Regions from separate parts of the Micromonospora sp. RB23 genome, predicted to be linked through region 3. Evidence: riboswitches for the same ligand, from Rfam matches in the RefSeq annotation. Region 3 holds a riboswitch; each other region holds the start of a gene.
The links. Region 3 has a riboswitch for cyclic di-AMP ahead of ACTFTM_RS03800 (coiled-coil domain-containing protein). Riboswitches for the same ligand answer to the same signal wherever they lie in the genome.
Positions count from the first base shown of each region.

Region 1: it holds a riboswitch for cyclic di-AMP, as region 3 does, so the genes downstream of both, ACTFTM_RS01510 (C40 family peptidase) here and ACTFTM_RS03800 (coiled-coil domain-containing protein) in region 3, are expected to answer to the same signal.
Region 2: it holds a riboswitch for cyclic di-AMP, as region 3 does, so the genes downstream of both, ACTFTM_RS24595 (coiled-coil domain-containing protein) here and ACTFTM_RS03800 (coiled-coil domain-containing protein) in region 3, are expected to answer to the same signal.
Region 4: it holds a riboswitch for cyclic di-AMP, as region 3 does, so the genes downstream of both, ACTFTM_RS14175 (transglycosylase family protein) here and ACTFTM_RS03800 (coiled-coil domain-containing protein) in region 3, are expected to answer to the same signal.

Region 1 covers NZ_CM132111.1:341,818-347,746, forward strand. The annotation lists gene ACTFTM_RS01505 (N-acetylmuramoyl-L-alanine amidase) at 1-1,154, opposite strand, end outside; cyclic di-AMP (ydaO/yuaA leader) riboswitch at 1,390-1,525, shown strand; gene ACTFTM_RS01510 (C40 family peptidase) at 1,538-2,578, shown strand; gene dcd (dCTP deaminase) at 2,660-3,238, opposite strand; gene ACTFTM_RS01520 (pyridoxamine 5'-phosphate oxidase family protein) at 3,316-3,864, shown strand; gene ACTFTM_RS01525 (zinc metalloprotease) at 3,936-4,922, opposite strand; tRNA gene ACTFTM_RS01530 (tRNA-Gly) at 5,115-5,188, shown strand; gene ACTFTM_RS01535 (cellulose binding domain-containing protein) at 5,313-5,929, opposite strand, start outside.
Region 2 covers NZ_CM132111.1:5,423,921-5,429,849, reverse strand. The annotation lists gene ACTFTM_RS24610 (PfkB family carbohydrate kinase) at 1-714, opposite strand, end outside; gene ACTFTM_RS24605 (SRPBCC family protein) at 901-1,353, shown strand; gene ACTFTM_RS24600 (hypothetical protein) at 1,375-1,878, opposite strand; gene ACTFTM_RS24595 (coiled-coil domain-containing protein) at 1,972-3,039, opposite strand; cyclic di-AMP (ydaO/yuaA leader) riboswitch at 3,045-3,176, opposite strand; gene ACTFTM_RS24590 (SGNH/GDSL hydrolase family protein) at 3,429-5,255, shown strand; gene ACTFTM_RS24585 (cation diffusion facilitator family transporter) at 5,381-5,929, opposite strand, start outside.
Region 3 covers NZ_CM132111.1:826,970-832,898, forward strand. The annotation lists gene ACTFTM_RS03795 (carbonic anhydrase) at 1-719, shown strand, start outside; gene ACTFTM_RS03800 (coiled-coil domain-containing protein) at 778-1,800, opposite strand; cyclic di-AMP (ydaO/yuaA leader) riboswitch at 1,805-1,935, opposite strand; gene ACTFTM_RS03805 (YibE/F family protein) at 2,102-3,457, opposite strand; gene ACTFTM_RS03810 (copper-translocating P-type ATPase) at 3,772-5,814, shown strand; gene ACTFTM_RS03815 (metal-sensitive transcriptional regulator) at 5,836-5,929, opposite strand, start outside.
Region 4 covers NZ_CM132111.1:3,100,971-3,106,899, forward strand. The annotation lists gene htpG (molecular chaperone HtpG) at 1-1,448, shown strand, start outside; cyclic di-AMP (ydaO/yuaA leader) riboswitch at 1,675-1,843, shown strand; gene ACTFTM_RS14175 (transglycosylase family protein) at 1,843-2,511, shown strand; gene ACTFTM_RS14180 (hypothetical protein) at 2,586-2,942, opposite strand; gene dinB (DNA polymerase IV) at 3,047-4,234, opposite strand; gene ACTFTM_RS14190 (VOC family protein) at 4,292-4,729, opposite strand; gene ACTFTM_RS14195 (GNAT family N-acetyltransferase) at 4,798-5,409, opposite strand; gene ACTFTM_RS14200 (FMN-binding glutamate synthase family protein) at 5,827-5,929, opposite strand, start outside.

The sequences.
Region 1 (5,929 bases), 490 kb from region 3:
TGCTGGCGGTCCAGCGGGATGCCCAGCCGCAGCGCGAGATGGCGGACGAGCTTCGCGGAGGTCCGGTACATCGCCTCCGTGTACCAGGTGCCCTGCGCGGCGAAGCCCTCGTGTTCCAACCCGATCGACTTGGCGTTGACGTACCAGTTGCCGGCGTGCCAGGCGACGTCCTTGGTCCGGACGTGCTGGGCGATGTGCCCGTCGACCGAGCGCAGCGAGTAGTGCCAGCTCACGTAGGTCGGGTCCTGGACGAGTTGCAGGGTGGTCGCCCAACTCGCCTCGGTGTCGTGGATGACGATGTACTCGATCTTCTGCCGGCCGGGCCGGTCGGACAGGTCGTGGTTGCCGTAGTCGCCGTCGCCGAATGCCGCGTAGGGGGCGGGGATCCACTCGCAGGACACGGTGCGGGGGCACTCCAACCCGTCCGGGCGGGCGAGTTGTCGCAGGCCGAGCCGGTCCAGCCAGGACCGCTCGGGTCGTACCGCGCGGGCCGGCAGCGTGACCCGCTGGCCGTCGTCGGTCAGCCGCGTCTCGCCCGCGCCGATCGTGGTGAAGACCTCGTCGGCGAAGGCCGCCGCGGCGTCGGCGCTGTCCGCGCCGGCGTAGCGGGCCACCGCGCCGTACCAGGTGGCCGGGTCGGTGCCGGCTCCGACCGGGGCGCCGACCTCCCGTTGGTACGCGGCCAGCAGCGCCGCCCCGCCCCGGATGTTCGTCGCCGGGTCGGTGCGTAGCGCCTCGACGGTGGCGCCGGTCAGTGTGGCGGCCGCGTCCACGGTCTGTAGCGCGGCGGTCGGGGGCGCGTCCTCGGTGGCGGGCGCGGGCGCGAGAGCGCGACGGGAGTCGTCGCCGCGCGGGTCCTCTCCCGGGGTGTCGTGGTGGCCGCGCCGGGGTAGGGCGGCCACGTGTCGGGCGTCGGTCAGGTGCATCGGGCCGTAGCCGCCGCTGGTGCTCGGCGTGCCGGCGTTGCTGTCCCAGCGGGACTCCAGGTAGGAGACGCCGAGCAGCACGCCGACGGGTACGCCGTACTCGGTCGCGGCGGCGGCGTACTGCTGTTGGCGGTCCGTGATGGGAGCCGCGGAGGCCGGGCCGGCGGGCAGCGGCACGGCCGCCGTGGCGGTGACGAGTGCGACGGCGAGCAGGGTCGGACGTTTCATCGAACTCCCTACATGTGAACTGGTGTCGGTCCGGTCACCTTCGCGCCGCCCGGGAGTCCGCGTCAATACCTTTCCATGTATCAAAACATGCGGAAAGAAACCTTCACCTCCGCTCGATGGACCGCTCCGATCGGTACGGAGTGTCACGGCCGCACGGGTTGCGGATCGGTAACGGCCGTCTCTACTCTGGTCATTCGTCGGCCCGGTAGCAGGTCTGCCCACCCCGGGCGGTAACGGACCGACACCGCCGAGTCGCTCGCGAGCGAGCCGGGGACCCACGTTCCCCGGGGTGAATCCGCAGTCACTGCGGTAGGGCGCCCACTTCCCGCCCGAACCCGTCAGCTAACCCGGTAGGCGGTCAGGAAGAAGGAGTACGGAACCCGGTGGCCCTCCAAGCCCCGCGGCCGTCGTCCGGACGGTCGGCTCCGGCCGACCCGACGTCGACCGTGCCGCGTCCACGCTGGTCCCGCTTCACCACCGCCCTCGCCGCCCTGGTCGGCGTCGCCGTCGTCCTGACCGGCAGCGCCACGGTGGCCCACGCCGACCCGTCCGTCGCCGAGATCGAACGACAGATCGACGAGGACTGGAACAAGCTCGAACCGATCATCGAGCGGCACAACGCCACCCGTACCGACCTGGCCCTCAAGCGCAAGCAGGCCGACGCCCTCGCCGCCCGCATCGCGCCGCTGGAGCGCCAGGTCGACGCCGCGATGGACAAGGTCAGCGCGCTGGCCGTCCGGGCGTACATGGGTGAGAACCTGTCGACCGTCAACACGATGCTCGGCAGCCGGTCGCCCAGCGAGATGGTCGGTCAGCTCGAGATGCTCGACCGCTTCGCCCACAACCAGCAGGAGGACGTCCGTCAGGTCGCCGACCTGCGCAACGAGCTGGCCCGGCAGAAGGCGCCGCTGGACGAGATGGTGGCCCAGCTGACCCGTACCGAGGCCCAGTTGGCGGCGAAGAAGAAGCAGATCAACGAGGAGATCGACCGGCTGCAGAAGCTGCGCCTCAAGGTGTACGGCAACGGCGGCGGCGGTCCGCTGCGCCCCGCGCCCTGCCCGGCCAGCTACCCCGGAGGCGGTGCCGGTATCGCGGTCAAGTTCGCCTGCGCCCAGATCGGCAAGCCGTACGTGTGGGGCGCCGAGGGGCCGAACTCGTACGACTGCTCCGGTCTGATGCTGGCCGCCTGGGCGAAGGCCGGTGTGTCGCTGCCGCACAACGCCGCCGCGCAGAGCCGGGTGACCAGGAACGTCAGCAAGGGCGACCTGCGCCCCGGTGACCTGGTCTTCTACTACAGCGACATCCACCACGTCGGCATGTACGTCGGCAACGGCTGGGTGGTGCACGCCTCCCAGGCCGGTGTGCCCGTCAAGATGAAGAGGGTCGACGACGGGCCCATCCACAGCTACGGCCGACCCGGCTGACCGACGCCGGACACGGTCAGGGCCCGTCGCGATCCGCTCGCGGCGGGCCCTTCGTCGTTTAGCTCCCGGTGGGAACGGCCGCTACCGCGTCGGCCAGGCGCGCCAGTTCTGCCAGGAGCGACTCGGCGTCGGCCCCCGCTGGCCCTGGTAACGCGACCCGTAGACCACCGAGCCGTACGGGTGCTCGGCCGGCGACGAGAGTCGGAAGATGCAGAGCTGACCGATCTTCATGCCCGGCCAGAGGGTGATCGGCAGGTTCGCCACGTTGGACAGCTCCAGCGTGACGTGCCCGGAGAAGCCCGGGTCGATGAACCCGGCGGTGGAGTGGGTGAGCAGCCCGAGGCGGCCCAGTGAGCTCTTGCCCTCCAGTCGGCCGGCGAGCTGGTCACCGAGCGAGATCACTTCAAGCGTGGAGGCGAGCACGAACTCCCCCGGGTGCAGCACGAACGGCTCGCCGTCGGGCACCTCGACCACCGAGGTCAGGTCGTCCTGCTGCATGGCCGGGTCGATGTGGGTGTAGAGATGGTTGTTGAAGACCCGGAACAGCCGGTCGAGTCGTACGTCGATGCTGGAGGGTTGGACCAGGGTGGGCTCGAACGGCTCCAGGCCCAGCGTGCCGGCCTTGATCTCGGAGACCAGGTCACGGTCGGAGAGCAGCATCGGACCACCATAGCGAGGTGGGCGGTGACCAGCGTGTCGAGGTCGCTCCTCGTACATTTGTTCGATAGAATGCCCGCATGGCTTCCTGGTCCGATTTCGCCGCAGACGAGCCCCGCCTCGCCGACGGCATCCGCGTTCTCCTGCAGCAGTACGGGCCGGGCTTCGGCTACCTGGCCACGGTCCGTGCCGACGGTGGGCCCCGGGTCCATCCGGTCTCCCCGGTCATCACCGACGAGGGTCTGTTCTGCTTCATCATCGACTCGCCGAAGCGCCGTGACCTCGAACGGGACGGCCGATACGCGCTGCACTCGTTCCCGCCGGAGGAGAGCGACGACGAGGCGTACGTGGCGGGCCACGCCTGGCCGGTCACCGACCCGGTGCGGGTGGCCCGGCTGGCGCAGAGCGCCCGGGCGGAGCCGCGGGTCGACTGGCGGCTGTTCGAGTTCACCGTCGACGTGGCAATGCTGACCCGTCGCGACCAGCACGGCCTGGGCATCGCCGTCGGGCACCCGGCCGTCCAGGTCTGGCTCGATCCGCACACCCCACCCGCGGCGACCGCGCCCGCGGCCGTACCGCAGACGCGCCCGACCCGTCGCAGCCGTGACGTCCAGTGCACGGCCGCCTGACCACGGTCCTGGGGAAAAACGCCGGTGCCGGCTCCGTCGACGGAGCCGGCACCTGGTGTACGCGAGGAGAGCTACGCCGCGCGGTACGCGTTCCATGCGGTCAGCATGCGGCTCGCCTGACCCGCGGTGAACTGGTACATGCACGAGTCGTAGGTGTAGTCCATGAAGTTGGTGATCGGGTCCAGGCCGGTCGCCGAGCAGGTGTTCCGTCCGGTCGGGCACTCGTACGCCGGGGACGCCTCGGCCGGGGTGTCGCTGACACCGTCGCCGGAGCCGCCACAGCCGCCCTGGAAGGTGTGGTAGAGGTTCAGCCAGTGGCCCACCTCGTGGGTGCCGGTGTCGCCCTGGTTGTAGTTGGTGGCGGTGCCGCCCGGGAGCGACTCGCCCAGCACGACCACGCCGTCCATGCTGCTGAGGTTCCGCTGCGGGAAGGTGGCCCAGCCCAGCAGGTCGTCGCTCAACTCGCCGAGGTAGATGTTGAGCGTGTTCTTGCCGCCCACCCGCAGCGACGACTTCATCGACCGCTCGGCGGACGAGCCGTCGACAATGGGGTACCAGGACGGGTTCGTCACCCGGTTGATCTTGTCGAGCCGGAAGGCGAACGCGGTGGCCGCGCCGCCGGTCCCGCCCGCGTAGGCCTGGTTGAGCACGCTGATCTGTGAGGTGATCATCGAGTCGGGGATGTTGCCGCCGGCCCGGGTGCTGTTCTCCTGGATCACGTGCACCACCACCGGGATGGTGACGGTGGCTGCCAGCGTCGTCGCGCCGGCGCCGGCCCGGTAGTTGGCCCGCTCGCGCAACGCCGCCGCGAGGTCGGCGTCCCGCTCACGGACCTGCTTGGCGGTCAGCTCGTTCGGCTCGTGCATGGCGCCGGCACCGGGCTTCGCCCGGGCGTTGGCGTGGCTGCCGGCCGGCTCCGCGCAGGCGCCGCCCGGTGCCGCGGAGAAGGCCGAAGCGGCCGGAACGACACCCACCGCAGCGGTGCTGAGCAGTAGCGCGAGGGTCGTCGACGCGACACCGGCGACACGCCGGGTCAGCAGGTTGGGACGGGGTCCCATGGGCCCACCTCTTTCTGGCGGCGCGACAGGGGGTGTGTCACGCCGGGGCTGAGAACGTGTGGCAGACGTTACAACCCATCGACGCATTTGAGAACGACCATATGTTGCCGTCTGGAAACTTCTTCCGGGTGTGAGTGGGGGCGGGGTGGCTGGGTGCACCGGTGCGGCGACTCGGGTACAGTGGTGCCGCCCGCGGGTGTAGTTCAATGGCAGAACATCAGCTTCCCAAGCTGACAGTGCGGGTTCGATTCCCGTCACCCGCTCCACGCACGCAAGCCCTGGTCAGGACCGATGGTCCCGCCAGGGCTTCCGTGGTTCCAGAGGGCCGAGACAGGGTGGTGGCCCCCCGGGCGCCTGGCCGCCCAGACGCCCCGCAGTCCGGTGCGCGGGCTACCCGGCGGCGCAGCCGACGTTGTTGAGCGTGAACGCGATCGGTGCCGCGTCGCTGGCCTGCCAGGTGCCCAGGACGCCGAAGACCACCGAGGCGCCCGGCGCCACCAGGGGGTTGTAGCTCAGGTTCCGGGCCGTGACGGTGGCACCGCTCTGCTGGGCGTCGGCGGACCAGGACTGGGCGATGTGCTGGTCACCGGGGAAGGTGAAGCTGAGCGTCCAACCGTTGATCGGCACGGTGCCGGTGTTCTTGATCGTGATTTGGGCGGTGAAGCCTCCCGGCCACTCGCTCCCGGTGCGGTAGCTCACGGCGCAGGGCGCCGCCAGCGGCGGGTCGATCGACACCGTGGCGGTCCGGGTGAGCAGGGCGCCGGTGGCTTCGTCCTCTAACCGGGCCGTGACCTCCAGGCCGGTGGCCGTACAGCCGGAGGACACCAGGTAACCCATGCTCCAGATGAAGGTCGCGCCCGGATCGACGGTGACCGCCCGGCCAGGCAGTGGGTCGAGGGCCCGGCAGCCGGTGGGGATGCCGGGGGTGGAGCCGACGAACCGGGCGTAGATCACCGTGGAGACCTGTTGCTGTTGGGCGGTGCAGTTCTGCCCGACGGCCGTGGCGG
Region 2 (5,929 bases), 2.2 Mb from region 3:
ATCTGCGGCCTCCAGCCGGGGCATCTCCACCTCGAAGAGTTCCCCGTCGACGAGCGCCAGCGCCGGCTGGTCCGCACGGCTCACCACCACCGTCTCCGCGCCGGCGGCGTGCAGGTCGTACATCGCCCGCGTCAGCTCGGGGCCGCTCCCGTCGCGGGCTCGACCGTCCCGGATCAGCTCCTCGTGGCTCACCTTGAGGAAGAACACGCCGCTGTCCAGCACCGCGCCGAGGTGCTCACCGGACAGGTCGACCACCACCCGGCTGCCGTTGGCGCCCAGGTCGGCGGCGAAACGCCGGTACAGGTCGGCCGGGACGAGCCACGGCGCGTTCGGGCCACTGAGGATGCTCACCTCGGCGCGCAGCCCCTCGCCGAGCGCCAGGTTGTACAACTCGTCCAGCTCGTGGCGGCTCAGGCGCTCCCCGGGCACGTCCACGACCTCCTGCCGGGAGCCGCCGCGCCGGTCGTGCACGTACGCGCCGCTGCCGGAGTCGCGTACCACGACCTTCAGGTCCACCCCCTCGCTGACCAGCAGCGGCTCCAGCACTTGGCCGATCTCGCCGCCGAGCGCGGCGCAGAGCACCACGTCGACCCCGAGGGACAGCACCATGCGGGCCTGCCAGACCCCCTGACCGCCGGGGTGCAGGTGCAGCTCCGGCTGGTCGCTCGGCTGGTCCACCGTCACCGTCAGCTGCGGTGTCGGCGCGAAGACCATCACGCCTCCGCTCACCGGTCGTCACCGTTCACGCGCCCACCCTTCGTCGCAACAGGTGATTACCCATCAGCCGAACGTAGTGGGAACGCTGCGCGAATGCCGTGACAACGCACGGTGTCCGTCCGGCCGTTGCCAGTCCCGGCGGGGTACGGGACGATCGTGCGACCAGCGACCTCGGGAGACGGTGTGCTCAGCAGCGATACCTTCAGCTACACCGTCCAGGCCCGCTGCTCGGTCGCCGAGGCGGCGGCGCTGTTGAGCGACCTGACCCGGCAGGGTGACCTGCATCCCCTGATCGTGCGGGTCCGCGAGGTGACGCCGCCCCGTCCGGGCGCCCGCGCCAGCTACACGATCAACGACCGGCTGGTCGCCGGCCCACTGCGCTTCCGCACCACCTACCAGGCGGACGTGCTGATCAGCGAGCCCGACGAGATCGTCACCGTGGCCCGCCAGTGGCCCGCCACCACCGTCCGTAACCACACCCGGCTGCGTGCCGAGCCCGACGGTCTGGTCCGCATCGACGTCGACATCACCCTGCGCGCGCCGACACCCCTGTTCGGGTACGCCTTCCGCCAGGCCCGTGCCGCGCACCTCGCACTGGCCGCGCGCCTCGGCGCGGCCCTCGACAATCCCGCGTGACCCGTCGAGGTGCCTGCGCGATCAGGCGCGCGTCGCGCCGACCGTCGCGCGGCGGCAGGGTTGGCCGGCCCGGCGGCCCCAGGGCTTGTACGTCGACAGCACCGTCGCGATGATCATGAGGGTGGTCGACACGGCGGGCGCGATCACCAGGTCGGCGCGGTCCCGCGCGGGTAGGGCGGCGCCCAGCGCGGCCGCGTGCCGCAGGTTCGGGGTGAGCAGGAACAGCACCAGCCCGACCATCACCGTCGTGATCACCAGCTTGATCACCACCCACCGGTAGCGCAGCAGGCCCCAGGGGGTGAGCAGCGCGCTGGCGACACCGATGAGCCACACGAGAACGCTCAGCGGCGCGAAGAGCACGGTGCCGACGAGCCCGGCGACCGGGTAGACCACGGCCGGATCAGCGCCGCGTTGCGCGGCGATGCCGAGGGTGAGCAGCACCAGATCGGCCCCGAGCCAGCCGAGGGACGTGACCAGGTGCAGGGTGAGCAGGGCCTTGCGGGTGGTGGGCGCGATTCGCGGCATACCCGAATGCTCCCGGCCCGACCCCGCGTCGTCGTCCGACCGCCGACGACGTCCGGGGTACGCCCGCTGACGTACCCCGGACGGCTCCGACGGTCAGTACACCGACAGGTGCACGTGGTTGGTGTGGTCGCTGGAGGGGTCGCCGTTCCCCCCGCTGTACGACTTCCAGCCGCTGCTGGGAAGCCAGATCTGCTTGAACCAGATCACGTAGAGCACCGCGAGCCGGTCGGCGTTGCGGATGAAGTACGCGGCCAGGTTGTTGCCGTACGTCTTGTCGCCGCCGGTGGCGACCCCGCCGAAGCCGCCCTTCTGCGCGGCGAAGTCGCAGGCCCGGCCCTTGGGATGCTCGCCTGAGCCGCCGTTGCGGTGACAGGAGACGTACCGGGTGAACCCGGCGGCCTTGGCCTGGTTGAGCGCGTGCAGGGTTCGGGGGGTGATGCAGCTGCTGGCCGGGGTGGGGTCGTTGATGCTGCACGACTCGGACGGCCAGGAGCCGTCGGAGTTGCGGGGGGCGGGCTGGGCGTTGGCGGTGGAGGTGCCACGGTTGGAGCCGGTGTCGGCGGCGGTGGTGCGTGCCTTGTTGTTGGCGACGGTCAGGGCCCGCTCGGCCTGCTCCTTGCGCTTGGCCATCACCTCGACCTGCTTGCGCTGCTCGCGGATCTCGCCGTCGAGGGCGACGCGGGTGCGGTTCGCCTCGTCCCGGGTGACGTGCAGGTCGCGCAGCACCCGGTCCTCGTTGGCGGCCACCACGTCGAGGGCGGCCGCCCGGTCCATGAAGCCCTCGGGGGTGTTGCTGTTGAGCAGGGCCGAGACGGTGCTGAGTCGACCGGTGCGGTACGCCACGCCGGCGATCTCGCCGACCTTGCCGTTGCGCACGGTCATCTCGGCCTCGGTGGTCTTGAGCTTGACCGCGAGTTGCTGCTGCCGCTGGATGGAGGTGTCCAGGGCGCGCTTCGCGTCGAGGTAACCCTTGCTGGCCGCTTCGAGCTGGGCCCGCAGCGCGGGGGTGCCGCCCTCCTCGTCGCCGTCCGGCGCCGCGGCGGCCTGCAGGCCGGCGGGGGGAGCGGCGGTGGCGGCGCCGATCGGGAGCGCGACGCCGAGGGTGACCATCATGACGATCAGTGCCGCCAGTCGGGCGGCGGGTGGTCGTGCTGGTGCCACTACGCATGTCCTTCCGTCAGCCGCCGACCGGGTTAGCTGACGGGTTCGGGACGGAAGATCCCTACCGCTGACGCGGATGCACCCCAGGAACATGGTTCCCCGGTTCGCCCTGGCGGGCGATTAGGCGGCGGCCGCCACCGGCGCCGGGAGGCGCCGCCGGGTGGTGGCCGGGACAGAGCCTACCGGTGCTGGTGGGGTCTGTGCAGCCGATGTGACGGAAGGTGTCTCCGCTGCCACCATCGGTCATTCACCTGCCGCGGGATCCCTCTCCCATCGTGGGTGGCGGAGCGGACGTCCCGTTTCGGGGATCTCCTGTACCACCCGCGCCGCCGATAAGGTTCCTTTGTTTGGGCCGAAAGGCCAATCGACTTATCGAGATGGATCTAGTAATGCAACTTCGCAGATCGTTGGTTGTCTCGGCGGTTGCCGTGCTTGCCGCGGCCGCCGTCATTCAGCCCGGTACGGCGGGCACGGCGGCGTCCGCCGGGACCACGGCAACAACCGCAACCGCAGCCGACGGGTGGACCGGTACGTGGTCGGCGGCGTACGAGAACGCCGGCGGGGTCTTCCCCGCCCAGACCACGACCCGCCAGATCGTGCACACGAGCATCGGTGGCACGCAGGCGCGACTCCGGCTGTCCAACGTGTTCAACACCAAGGCGCTGACGTTGCAGGACTTCCACGTGGCACGTCGGTCCTCCGGCGCGTCGATCGTGTCGTCCACGGACAGGGCGGTGACCTTCGGCGGCCGGTCGTCGGTGACCATCCCGGCCGGGGGCGAGGCGGTCAGCGACCCGGTCTCCTTCCAGGTGCTCGCCGAGTCCGACGTGGCGATCAGCTTCTACGCGCCCACCAGGGCCGAGAACGTCTCCAGCAAGCAGTTCGCCTTCTCCGACCAGTACATGGCCAACGGCAACGTCGTCGGCGCGCAGTCGCTGTCGGTCATCCAGCAGTTCAGCAGCTACTTCATCGTCTCCGACCTGGAGGTGATCAACAGCGCCGCGACGGGCGCGGTGGTCACGCTGGGCGCGTCGATCACCGAGGGGCACAGCTCGTCCTTCAACACCAACCATCGGTACCCGAACCTGCTGGCGGCCCGCCTCAACGCGTCCGGCCGAACCGTGGGTGTGCTGAACGAGGGCATCGCGGGCAACCAGCTCCTGGGTGTCGGGACCGGACCGAGCGCGCTGGACCGCTTCGACCGGGACGTCCTCGGCCGTTCGGGGGTACGGTCCGTGATCTTCGCGGACAACCCGATCAACGACCTGGCCAACGGCGCGCCGACCGGCACCCAATTGATCAACGGGCTCCGGCAGCTCATCGCCAAGGCTCACGGCGCCGGCGTCGCCTTCTACTGCGCCACGCTGACCCCGTTCGAGGGTCACTGGTCCTGGACCGCGTCCGACGAGACGGCGCGCAGCGAGTACAACACCTTCGTCCGTAGCTCGGGTTCCGGTTGCGACGCGTACGTCGACTTCGACGCCGCCACCCATGATCCGTCAGCCCCGACGAAGTTCCGGCCGGACATGGACTCGGGCGACCACCTGCACCCCAACGACCTGGGTATGGAGGCGATGGCGAACGCCATCCCGCTCACCCTGTTCGGTTCCGGCGCACCGGTTCCGGCACCGCTCACCCTGGCCCAGGCGGTCAACAACGTGGCAGTCTCCGCCGATGCCAACACCAACCCGGCGGACTTCGACGGCGGGGGCGCCAGCTTCTCCGCCGAGGCTCTGGCGACTGCCAAACTGGTCCGCGGTGGGACGGTCACCCTCAACGGCGTCAAGCTCACTTGGCCGTCGAGCGCCGGCACCGGGCAGCTGGACAACGTCATCGCCACCGGCCAGAGCGTCACGGTGTCCGGTTCCGGTAACACCCTCGCCTTCCTCTTCTCGGCGGCTCACGGCCAGGCGTCCGGCACCGGCACGATCACGTACACCGACGGCACGACGCAGGCGTTCACCCTGACGTCGCCGGACTGGTTCGTGACGGCGACACCCGCCGCGCCCACCACGCTGGTGGCCGCTGCCGCTTACCAGAACCGGCAGGGCAACACCCGCTACGACAGCCCGAGCGCGGTGTTCGGTGTCACCGTGCCGTTGGCTTCGGGCAAGACCGTCGCCCGGGTGAAGCTGCCGGTCGCGGGGGTCGCTCCCGTGCAGGCGGGAACGCCCAGCCTGCACATCTTCGCCGCCGCTGTCGGTACTCGTTCCTGACCGCGCCGCACCGCCCTCGCCAAGGGGCGGCATCGCCCGGGGTCATCGTCCTGCCTCGCGCAGGGCGGTGACCCCGGTGCCGTGCGGTCACAGACGAGCGCGCCGACGGCTGACCCTGGACGACCTCACCACTCGACGGAGCCGCACGCGCCCGGAGCGGCCCCGGGCTCGGTCTGCAGCGTGGCGTGCTCGATGCGGAAGTCGTCCCGCAGGGCGGTACGCGCCGCGGTGAGCACCGCGCCGACCTCCGCGCCGGGTGCCATCGTCAGGTGTGCGGAGGCCACCTCCATGCCCGAGGTGAGCGTCCAGACGTGCAGGTCGTGCACCTCGACCACCCCGGGCACCGCGGCCAGGCGGTCGTGCACGGCGGTGACCTGGAGGTGTTCCGGGGCGGCCTGCACGAGGATGCGGACTGCGGCGCGCCCCAGCCGCCAGGTGCGCGGCAGGATGAACACGCCGATCGCGACGGCGACCAGCGGGTCGGCCCACCACCAGTCGGTGAACGCGATGAGCAGCGCCGCGCCGATCACGCCGAGCGAGCCGAGCAGGTCGCCCAGCACCTCCAGGTAGGCGCCCTGGAGGTTGATGCTCTCCTTCGCGCCGGCACGCAGCAGCCCGAACGCGATCACGTTCGCGAGCAGGCCGAGGACGGCCACCGTGAGCATCGGACCGCT
Region 3 (5,929 bases):
GTTCCGGTACGCCTGGCGGGCAGCCGGGCACGCAGCGGGCCGTCGATCGAACGTCGATCACGACCGAGCCGGCCCGAGCGTACGCCGAGCTGATCGGCGGCAACCGTCGCTTCGTGGCCGGAGCGCCGCGCCACCCCAACCAGGACGCCGGGCACCGGGCCGCCGTGGCGGACGGGCAGCACCCCTTCGCGGTGATCGTCGGCTGCTCCGACTCCCGCCTGGCCGCCGAGATCATCTTCGACCGGGGGCTGGGCGACCTCTTCGTCGTCCGGACCGCCGGGCACACCACCGGCCCGGAGGTGCTGGGCAGCGTGGAGTACGCGGTGGCCGTCCTCGGCACTCCGCTGGTGGTGGTGCTCGGCCACGACTCCTGCGGCGCCGTGCAGGCGGCCCGTGAGGCGGCGGCCACCGGCATCGCGCCACCGGGGCACCTTCCGGCCGTCGTCGACGCGGTGCTGCCCAGCCTTCGGCGGGCCACGGCCGAGGGCGTGGACGACATCGACGGCATCGTCGACATCCACATCGCGCAGACCGTCGAGACGCTGCTCGGGCAGTCGCCGGTGCTGGCCGACGAGGTGGCGCGGGGGCGGTGCGCGGTGGTGGGCATGTCGTACCGGCTCGCCGCCGGAGTGGTGCGGCCGGTGACTCCCGTACCTGCCGGTGCCGACACGGGCGACGAGCCCTCGGACGACCCGGCGACGACCACCACCGCCGCCTGACGCGCCGAGGGCCGCCCCACCGGACGGCGGGACGGCCCTCGCACTGCTGGGCGCCGGATCAGAGCAGCGACATGTGTACGTGGTCGGTGTGGTTCGACGGACCGCTGTACGACTTCCAGCCGGTCGCCGGGAACCAGATCTGCCGGTTCCAGATCACGTAGTAGATGCCGAGCCGGTCGGCGTTGCGGATGAGGAACGCGGCCACGTTGTTGCCGTACATCCGGGTGTCGTTGTTGTGCCACGGGCTGAAGCCGCTCTTCTGCAACGACCAGTCACAGGCGCGACCCTTCGGGTGCTCGTACGGTCCACCGTTGCGGTGGCAGCCCACGAACCGGTTGAACCCGGCCCGCTTGACCTCCTTGTACGCGTGCAGCGTGCGCGGCGTGACGCAGCCGGAGGTGGTCGGGTCGGGCTCGCTGCACGACTGCGGCTTCCAGTCCCCGTCGGCGGTGCGCCCCGGGCCGATCCGGGCGACCGGCGAGGTGGCGTCGACCAGGCCGCCGGTGAAACCCTTACCGCCGACCAGGGCGAGTGACTTCTCCGCGTCCCGCTTGTCCTTGGCCATCAGCGCGGTCTGCTTCTGCTGCTCCCGTACCTCGGCGTCGAGCGCCAGCTTGGCCTGCTCGGCGCGGGACTTGACCGCGTTGACCTCGGCGAGCTTCTTCCCGTTGACCATGTTCATCTCGTCGAGCGCCGCCGCCCGGCGGACGAACGAGTCCGGGGCGTCGCTCTCCAGCAGCATCGCCATCGCGCCGATCCGCCCGGTCCGGTACGACTGGGCGGCGATCTGCGCGACCTGCGGCTCCAGCGCGGCCAGGTCGGCCTTGGCCCGTTCGACCTCCGCGGCCAGCTCGAGCTGCCGCTTCTTGGACTTGTCCAACTTGGACTTGGCCGCCACGTAGTCCCGGTTGGTCTGCTCGATGACGTCGGTGATCAGCTTGGGCTCGTCGCTGTCCTCCTCGTGCCCGGACGGGGTGGGCGTCGTCGGGGCGGCGTGGGCCGGGAGGGGCCCGGCGAACACGGTCAGCGCAGCGAGCACGGCCACCACGGGCCTCAACCAGCGGCGTAGGGGTGCCGTCACAATCTTCCCTTCCGTCGACCGCCGACCGGGTTAGCTGACGGGTTCGGGGCGGAAGTGGCCCCTACCGCTGTCGCGGATTCACCCCACGTACCTGGGTCCCCGGCTCGCCGGTTGGCGATTGGGCGGTGGCACCGCAGGCGCCGCTGCGCGCCTTCGTCGGTGACCGGCAGCGAGGTTACCCGAGAGTCCACCGCCTGAGCTACGTCCCGATGCCTACTAAAAGCGTCATTTCGCCATGGCGTTGAGTGACCAGTGACGCGGTTCTCAAGGCGAGTGCCCGGTCCGGTCACGCTGAGGAGTGTCACCATGCCGTATCCGTGCTCCTGTTCGGCTCTGGCCACCCGGTGGTGGCGGTGGATGGGGGTGCGTCCCGCTGCGGATCGGGCCCGTCGGCCCGTGCCGCCGGCGGTGAACTGAGAGCGGCCAGCGCCTCCGTCCGGTCCGCGCGGGGGCGCGGTGGCGGGGCGTCCGCGTCCGGCGGGGCCGTCGACCCGGCCGCGGTCACCACCGCGGCCAGCCCGGTGGTGAGGGGTACGGCGGCGATCAGGCCGAGCGTGGCGACCGCGCTGCGGACGATCTCCTGGGCGAGGAACTCGCTGGTCAGGAGCTGCCCGACGGGCCGCGAGTCGGCGGTGAGCAGAAGCAGCAGGGGCAGGGACGCGCCCGCGTACGCGAGCACGATGGTGTTGACCGTGGAGGCGATGTGCGCCCGGCCGACCCGGGTGGCCGCCCGGTAGAGCTGTCGTCGACTCAACCCGGGGTTGGCGTTGGACAGTTCGGTGACGGTGGCGGCCTGGGTGACGGTCACGTCGTCCAGCACCCCGAGTGAGCCGATGATGATCCCGGCGAGCAGCAGGCCCCGCAGGTCCACATCGGCCTGGAACATCGAGAGCGTGGTGGCGTCCTCGCTGCCGAAGCCGGTGAGCTGGGTGGCGGCCGTGGCGGCGGTCGCGAGCACGCCGGTGAGCACCAGGCTGCCCAGGGTGCCGAGGACCGCGACGGAGGTCTGCGCGGTCACTCCGTGTGTCAGGTAGAGCACCACGAACATGATCAGGGCCGCGCCGACCACCGCCACCAGCAGCGGCGACCGGCCCGCGCCGATGGCCGGCAACACGAAGGTGAGCAGGATGGCGAAACTGGCGGCCAGGCCGGCGAGCGCCGCCAGGCCCCGCCACCTGCCGAACGCGACGATGGCGGCGGCGAAGACCACCACGAGCCACACCAGCGGTGTCCCGCGCTGGTGCTCGGCGATGTTCCAGGTGCTGGTGGCGGGGTCGGTCGGGTCGGCCAGCTCGACCAGGATGACGTCGTCACCCACCTCGACCCGTGGCGCTCCGGGCCCGGCGGGGACGGGCGTGCTCACCCGCTGGTCGGCGCGCGGCCCGTCGTCGAGGAGCACGTCCACGGTGCCGCACGGCCCGCTGGCCGGCGCGCCCTCCGGGCTGGCCGAGGGCGGGCAGGGTTCGGTCACCACCCGGGTCACCGTGCCGTGGTAGCGCGGCATGTCCGTGCCACCGTTCTTCGGCGCGCCGTCCCGGGGCCACAGCACCACGGCGGCGACGACGGTGGCCACGAAGAGCGGCACCACCGTCGCGACGAGGATCCGTCGTACCCGGGGCGGGGCGGGTCGAGCGGAATGGCTGTGGCCGGAACCCAATGCGAAACTCCCAACGATCCGGTGCGGGGTACGTGCCGACGGGGCTGCGCGGTTCAGCTTCGCCGGACGAACGCGGGTACGAGCGCGTCAGTTCGCCGCCTGGCGATGCGGAGATCACGGAGAGTGATGAAGTGATCAAGTCGGTGCGGGACGGGGCCGCGCCGCGTCGGCGCCGTCGCCCGTGTCGGCGGCGGGATCCGGTGGGTCATCGCGGGACGATGCTAACCAGTGCGACGGGCTGTCGCCGGTCGTGCCGAAGTGTCGCCGGGAGTCGAACCGCTGACACTGCCCCGCTGGAGCGGGATCGTGGAGTCATGCCCGAGCCACCCACCGACCACCGACAGCACCACAAGCACGCGCAGCACGACAAGCACGCGGGGCACGACCCGGCCATGTTCCGTCGCCGGTTCTGGGTCTGTCTGGTGCTCACCGTGCCGGTGGTGCTGACCAGTCACCTGGTGGTGGACGGGCTCGGGCTCCGGCTGGACGTGCCGGGTCGCTCCTGGGTCGGGCCGGTGCTCGGTTCGGTGGTGTTCCTCTGGGGTGGCTGGCCGTTCCTGGTCGGCGCGGTACGTGAGATCCGGGACCGCGCGCCGGGCATGATGCTGCTGGTCGCGATGGCGATCACCGTGGCGTACGCCGCATCGCTGGCGACCAGCCTGGGCGCCTTCGACCTGGACTTCTGGTGGGAGCTGGCGGCGCTGGTCACCATCATGCTGCTCGGGCACTGGCAGGAGATGAAGGCCATCGGGCAGGCCCGTGGGGCGCTGGCGGCGCTCGCGGCGCTGCTGCCCGACGAGGCCGAGCGCGTGGCGGCGGACGGGCAGGTAGAGCGCGTACCGCTGGACGGGCTGCGGGTCGACGACGTGGTGCTGGTCCGGCCCGGGGGTCGGGTGCCGGCGGACGGGCGGATCGTCGACGGCGACGCGGAGCTGGACGAGTCGATGATCACCGGCGAGTCGCGTCCGGTCGCCCGGTCGACGGGGGATCGGGTGGTGGCCGGCACCGTCGCGACCGATTCGGCGATCCGGGTGCGTGTCGAGGCGCTGGGCGACGAGACCGCGCTCGCGGGCATCCAGCGCATGGTCGCGCAGGCGCAGCGTTCGGGCGGACGTGCCCAACTGCTCGCCGATCGGTTCGCCGCCGCGCTCTTCTACGTGGCCACCGGTACCGCCGTGCTCACCCTGCTGGTCTGGACCGCGCTCGGTGAGCCCGACGAGGCGGTGGTGCGTACCGTCACCGTTCTGGTGATCGCCTGTCCGCACGCGCTCGGCCTGGCCATCCCGCTCGTCGTCGCGCTCTCCACGGCGCTGGCCGCGCGGGGCGGGATCCTGGTCAAGGACCGGCTCGCGTTGGAGCGCATGCGCACCGTCGACGCGGTGCTGTTCGACAAGACCGGCACGTTGACCCGGGGCGAGCACGCGGTCACCGACCTGGTGACGGCCCCGGGTGTGGGGCGCGACGAGGCGTTGCGGATCGCCGCCGGTGTCGAGTCCGACAGCGAACATCCGCTGGCCCGCGCGATCGTGGCGGCGGCCGGGTCGGGTGGGCCGGCCCGTGCCGCCGGCTTCCGCTCGCTGCCGGGCCGCGGCGTGCGGGCCACCGTCGACGGTACGGAGTACGCGGTGGGCGGGCCGGCCCTGCTGCGCGAGCGGGGTGGACCGCTGCCCGACGAGTTGCGGGAGGCGACCGGACGCTGGTCGTCACACGGTGCCGTGGTGCTCTATCTCGTGCGGTTGCCGGACACGGTGCTCGGGGCGTTCGCGCTCACCGACGCGGTACGCCCGGAGGCCCGGCAGGCCATCGCCGAGCTGCGGGCCGACGGCGTCCGCACCATCGCCATGATCACCGGAGACGCGCGGTCGGTGGCCGACTCGGTCGCCGCCGAGCTGGGCTTCCGGGCCGGTGTGGACGAGGTCTTCGCCGAGGTGCTGCCGGCCGACAAGGACAGCCGGGTGGCGGAACTCCAGCGGCGTGGGCTGACCGTGGCGATGGTCGGTGACGGGGTGAACGACGCGCCGGCGCTGGCCCGCGCCGACGTGGGTATCGCGATCGGGGCGGGAACTGATGTGGCGATCGAGTCCGCCGGGGTGGTGCTGGCGTCGTCCGACCCGCGCGGCGTCGGGGCCGTGGTCCGGCTCTCCCGGGCGTCGTACCGCAAGATGCGGCAGAACCTGGCCTGGGCCGCGAGCTACAACGTGGTGGCGCTGCCCCTGGCGGCCGGGGTGCTCGCCGGGGCCGGGGTGGCGCTGAGCCCGGCGGTGGCGGCGGTGCTGATGTCCGCGTCCACCATCGTGGTGGCGCTCAACGCGCAGTTGCTGCGCCGGGTACGCCTGGGGCCTGTTCCGGAAGAATGACCGGGAGCGGGAGTGCGGCGCTCAGCCGCGCTTCATGAGCCGGCCGACGGCCGCCATCATCTCGGTGGCCATCTCGTCGGCCCGGCCCTCGGCCGCCCCCTCGTGCATGCAGTGC
Region 4 (5,929 bases), 2.3 Mb from region 3:
CCAGCGGCGAAGGCACCTACTCGATCGAGTCCGTCGACGAGGCGCCGGCGGGCACCGCGGTGACCCTGCACCTCAAGCCGGCCGACACCGAGGACAACCTGCACGACTACACCGCCGAGTGGACGATCCGCGAGATCGTCAAGCGCTACTCCGACTTCATCGCGTGGCCGATCCGGATGACCGTCGAGCGCCCGGGCGCCGAGGGCGAGGCGGCCACCAGCGAGGTGCAGACCCTCAACTCGATGAAGGCGCTGTGGGCGCGTCCCCGCGACGAGGTCGACGCCGCCGAGTACAACGAGTTCTACAAGCACGTCAGCCACGACTGGGCCGACCCTCTCGAGGTCGTGCACATGAAGGGCGAGGGCACCTTCGAGTACGAGGCGCTGCTGTTCCTGCCCAGCCACGCCCCGCTGGACATGTTCTCCCCGCAGGGTCGCCGCGGCGTGCAGCTCTACGTCAAGCGCGTGTTCATCATGGACGACTGCGAGGCGCTGGTCCCCACCTACCTGCGCTTCGTCAAGGGCGTCGTCGACGCGCACGACCTGTCGCTGAACATCTCCCGGGAGATCCTCCAGCAGGACCGGCAGATCCAGATCGTCCGCCGCCGCCTGGTCAAGAAGGTCCTCGCCACCGTCAAGGACCTCAAGGCCAACCACGCCGAGCGCTACCGCACCTTCTGGACCGAGTTCGGCGCGGTGGTCAAGGAAGGGCTGATCGACGACGCCGACAACCGCGACACCCTGCTGGAGATCCTGTCGGTCGCCTCCACCCACGACGCGGCGGAGCCCACCGACCTGGCCGGCTACGTCTCGCGGATGAAGGACGGCCAGACCGACATCTGGTACGCCACCGGCGACTCCCGGACCACCATCGAGAACTCCCCGCACCTGGAGGCGTTCCGGGCCAAGGGCCACGAGGTGCTGCTGCTCACCGACCCGGTCGACGAGGTGTGGGTCGAGCGGGTCGGCGAGTACGACGGCCGTCCGCTGCGCTCGATCGCCAAGGGCCAGGTCGACCTGGACACCGACGAGGAGAAGCAGCAGGCCGAGGCCGAGCGCGAGCAGCAGCGGCAGGAGTTCGCCGCGCTCGTCGAGTGGTTGGGCACCACCCTTGCCGACAGTGTCCGGGAGGTCCGCCTGTCGTCGCGGCTGACCACCTCACCGGCCTGTGTGGTGGGTGACGCGCACGACCTCACGCCGACGCTGGAGAAGATGTACCGGGCGATGGGGCACGAGGTCCCCTCGACCAAGCGGATCCTGGAGATCAATCCTGGTCACCCGCTCGTCGCCGGGCTGCGCAAGGCCCACGAGCAGGGCGACTCCGGCCCGGCCCTGACCGAGACCGCCGAACTGCTGTACGGGCTGGCAGTCCTCGCCGAGGGCGGCGAGCTGGCGGACCCGGCCCGGTTCACCCGTACGCTCGCCGACCGGCTGGCGCGCACCCTGTAGTCGCTCGCGGCCGGCGGGCGCCGATTGACTGATGGCCCGCCGGCCGCTGCCGGACGCGAACGCCGCCTGATCGGAAACGGTCCACCATGGTCGGTGCACAGGTGCACGTCGTCCGCAACCGCTGGGGAAGGCGCGCCGCGTGAGCCGGTGAACAACTTCACAAGCGGTGGGCGACTGTCACCCACCGTGCCTACCGTCGGTCGGGTCCGCCACCGTGGACGCCGCGACCGGCAACGCCAAATCCTGCCCCCGGTCGTCGGAAACAGAACCCGGGCAGGAGCGGGGGACCCAACGTTCCTCGGTGCATGTCACCTCGGGGTGAAGCCGCCACCGCGCGGCCGGGCTCCTCGGCCCGAACCCGACAGCTCACCTCGCCGGCGTGGAGGAAAGTTCCATGACGTCTGCGTACACCCCCCGTCATCGACGGGTCACCACCCGCCGCGTCGCCGTCGGCACCCTGGCCGTCGGCGCGGTCACCGGCGCCGTCGCCCTCTTCGGACCGGCGGCCCCGGCCCAGGCCGGCGTCAACTGGGACGCGATCGCCCAGTGCGAGTCCGGCGGCAACTGGAAGATCAACACTGGGAACGGCTACTACGGCGGGTTGCAGTTCTCCCAGGGCACCTGGGCCGGCTACGGCGGCAAGAAGTACGCCGCCCGCGCCGACCTCGCCAGCCGTGGCGAGCAGATCGCGATCGCCGAGAAGGTGCTCGACGGGCAGGGCATCGGCGCGTGGCCGACCTGCGGCCGCAAGGGCGGCTCGTCGGGCGGCTCCTCGACGAAGTCCACCGCGAAGCCCTCGACGAAGTCGTCGACCGGCTCGTCGAAGTCCACCGCCGGCAAGGAGCGGTCGTCGCGGGGTGACCAACCGGCGACCCGTAATCACGAGCGGACCGCGCCGGTGGCCAGCGGTGACACGTACGTGGTCACGGCGGGGGACACCCTGTCGGAGATCGCCGAGCGGCACCCCCGCAGCGGCGGCTGGCAGGCCCTGTACGAGCGCAACCGTCAGCTGATCGGCGCGGACCCGGGCCTGATCTTCCCGGGGCAGCGCCTCGCGCTCTGACGTACGACAGACGAACGCTCGGCCGGGTCACCGGCCGAGCGTTCGTTCGTCTGGCGCTGTCCTCGCGGAACGCGTCACGCCGCGGAGGCGGCCGTCCTCGCCTCGCGGCGGGCCATCACGTCGCCGTTCCAGCCCCGGCGCGGCGTCGGCGCGACCGCCTCGGCCGGCCAGCCGGTGGCGGCCCCGTGGCCGTCGACGGCCCTCTCGGCCGCGTCGGGGACGCCGCGGGCCAGTCGCAACGACTGCTCGGCGGTCGTACGCGCCGTGCACGGCCAGGACTGGCCGGCGCACTGGAGATTGCGGCAGTGACCCTCGTCGTCAGGCTCGTGCGCGTCGAGCACGTCGACCGCGAGCTGCCAGAGCAGCGGGTCGGTCACGTCGTGCGGGCGTTCGGCACGACGGCTCGGTCGGTTGCTGGTCTCGTCGGACATGGGCCCCCCTCGTCAGGCTTTCCACCCCAAGATTTCACCCATGTGCGATCGGCTAAACCGCCGACCTGCTGTGATGTGTCTCCGGTCGCACCAGCCGGTGACTTCTAGTCCGGCAATAGCGGCATCTCGACCCCGGGGGCGCGGCCCAGGAGCACCGCCCGGGTGAGCGCCGTCGAGCCGAAGCGGTCACGGACCGCGTCCACCGCAGCGTCCAGGTCGGCCCCGGTGTCGGCCTGGAACGGCAGCTCCGGCTGCACCGGGTTGTCGTCCAGGTTGCCCACCGAGACGCCGAGCAGGGTGACGCCGCGCCGGTCGATCTCCGGCAGGGCGGCCCGCAGCAGCGTCCGCGCGGCGGCGAGCAGCAAAGTGGTGTCCGCGGTCGCCTTGCGCACGGTGTGCGAGCGGGTGGCGCGGGTGTAGTCGCCGAAGCGGAGTCGCAGCACCACGGTGCGTCCGGACCGCCCGGCCGCCCGCATCCGCCGGGTGACCCGGTCGACCAGGCCCGCCAGGATGGCGTCCAGCTCCGCTGGCGCATGCGGGCTGCGACCCAACGCGTGCTGCGCGCCCATCGAGCCCCGGCGGCGGCCCACCTGCACCGCCCGGGGGTCGCGGTTGTGGGCGAGGGCGTGCAGGTGTCGGCCGGCGCCCGCCCCGAGCAGGGACACCAGCGCGGCCTCGCCGAGCCGGGCCACGTCCGCGACGGTACGGATCCGGCGATCCCGCAGCTTCGCGGCGGTGACCGGCCCGACGCCCCAGAGCCGTTCCACCGGCAGGGGATGCAGGAACGCCATCTCGGCTTCGGGGGCGACGACCAGCAGCCCGTCCGGCTTGGCCACCCCGCTGGCCACCTTCGCCAGGAACTTCGTCCGGGCCACGCCCACCGTAATCGGCAGACCGACCCGGTCACGGACCTCCCGACGCAGCCGCTGGGCGACGTCCGCCGGTGTGCCGACCAGCCGGCGCAGCCCGCCCACGTCGAGGAACGCCTCGTCGATGGAGAGCCCTTCGACCAGCGGCGTGGTCTGCCGGAAGATCTCGAACACCGCCCGGCTGGCCTGCGTGTACGCCGACATCCGGGGCGGCACCACGATCGCGTCCGGGCAGAGCCGTCGTGCCTGGTGACCGCCCATGGCGCTGCGGACACCCCGCGCCTTCGCCTCGTAGCTGGCGGCCAGCACCACGCCGCCGCCGACGATCACCGGCCGTCCGCGCAGGCGCGGGTCGTCACGCTGCTCGACCGACGCGTAGAAGGCGTCCAGGTCGGCGTGCAGGATGTGGGCGCCGTGCGACACGTACACATGTTCGCATGGCGGTCGGTCGGCACGGCAGTGAGCTGGGAGAACGCGCGCTCAGTCGAGGCAGAACTCGTTGCCCTCCGGGTCTGCCATGACGATGTGGCCGGCGCCGAGCGGGGGAGCGGGCTCGTGTCGGGCGAGCCGCGTGGCGCCCCGGGAGACGAGCCGGTCGGCCTCGGCCTCCAGGGCCGCCATCCGGTCGTCACCCGTCAGCCCGGGCGCGGCACGCACATCGAGGTGGACGCGATTCTTGGCCTGCTTGCCCTCCGGCACCCGCTGGAAGAACAGGCGCGGCCCCGCCCCCGCCGAGTCGACCACCGCCGACGCGTCATTGCGGCGCTCCGGCGGCACGCCCATCGCGTCCAACGCTGCCTCCCACGAGTCGAAGCCGCCGGGCGGGCCCTGCAACTCGTAACCGAGGGTGTCGGCCCAGAACGCCGACAGTGCGGCCGGGTCGGCGGCGTCGAACGTTATCTGCACCTCACGCGCCATGGCAGTCACCTCATTTTCGGTCTGGTCGGTCATGGCGCCATCCTCTCGCGACGGACCGACAGGATCGGTCACAGGTCGTCGAACGGGCGGGCGTAGCGGAACTCGCCGCGGATCGAGGCGTGCCACGCGGTCAGCGTGCGGGCCATGAAGTACTGCGGGCCCCACGGCTGCGGCGGGGTGACGCCCAACTCGACGGCGGGCCGGAACCCGAAACGCGGGTAGTACTCCGGGTGCCCGAGCAGCACCACGAGGGGCTCGTCGCGGGCGTCCGCGGCGCCCAGGACGGCGTGCATCAGGGCGCTGCCGACACCGCGCCGCTGCCATTCGGGCAGCACGCCGAGCGGCCCGAGGCCCAACGCCACCGGCGCGCCCGCCACGCGGGCGCGGGTGGCCACGACGTGCCCCACCACCAGGCCGTCCGGAGCTGTCGCCACCAGGGAGTACGCGGGCAGCCACCCGTCGTCCGCGCGCAGCGCGTCGACCAGCGTGGCCTCGATCGGCACGCGATCGTCGCGGCCCTGCTCGGAGCCGTGATCGCGGCCCTGGTCGGGGCCGTGATCGCGATCGTGATCGGAGCCGTGGTCACCGCCGTCAGGGCCGTGGTCGGTGGTGGCGAAGGCGGCGGCGTGCACGGCCCGGATGGCGTCGATGTCAGCGGAGGTCTCGCGTCTGATCAGCACCGCGCCACCATAAGCGCGGTAGTTCACGGCTTCCACGAGTTATCGCGCGGTTCCGACGGCCCCCCGGGGGCCCGGGCCGGGCTCGCCGCGAGAAGGGCGATGCCTGTGGGTCATCAGGATGACGCAGAGGCATCGCGCTTGGCGCGGCGTTGGGTGTTGGCGTGACGGGGGTGCCTCGGGTCGGGCTCGCCGCGGGAAGGGTGATGCCTGTGGGTCATCAAGATGACGCACAGGCATCACGCTCATTGGGGCCTGGGCCTGGGCCTGGGCCTGGGCCTGGGCGTCTGGGGGTGGGCCTGGGCCTGGCGTCTGGGGGTGGGCTTGGGGCTGGCGTCTGGCGTCTGGGGCTGGGCCGTGGGGCGGACTGATCCGGCGACCCGGGGAGTCGGCCCGGACCGACGAGGGCTGGCGGTGGGGTCAGCCGACGGCGGTGGGCGACGGCGGGGCGCTGCCGCCCTGGGGCGCCTCCGGGGTCATCAGCCGGATGATCTCCTTCTGGTCGGCCGGGGAGGGCAGGCCC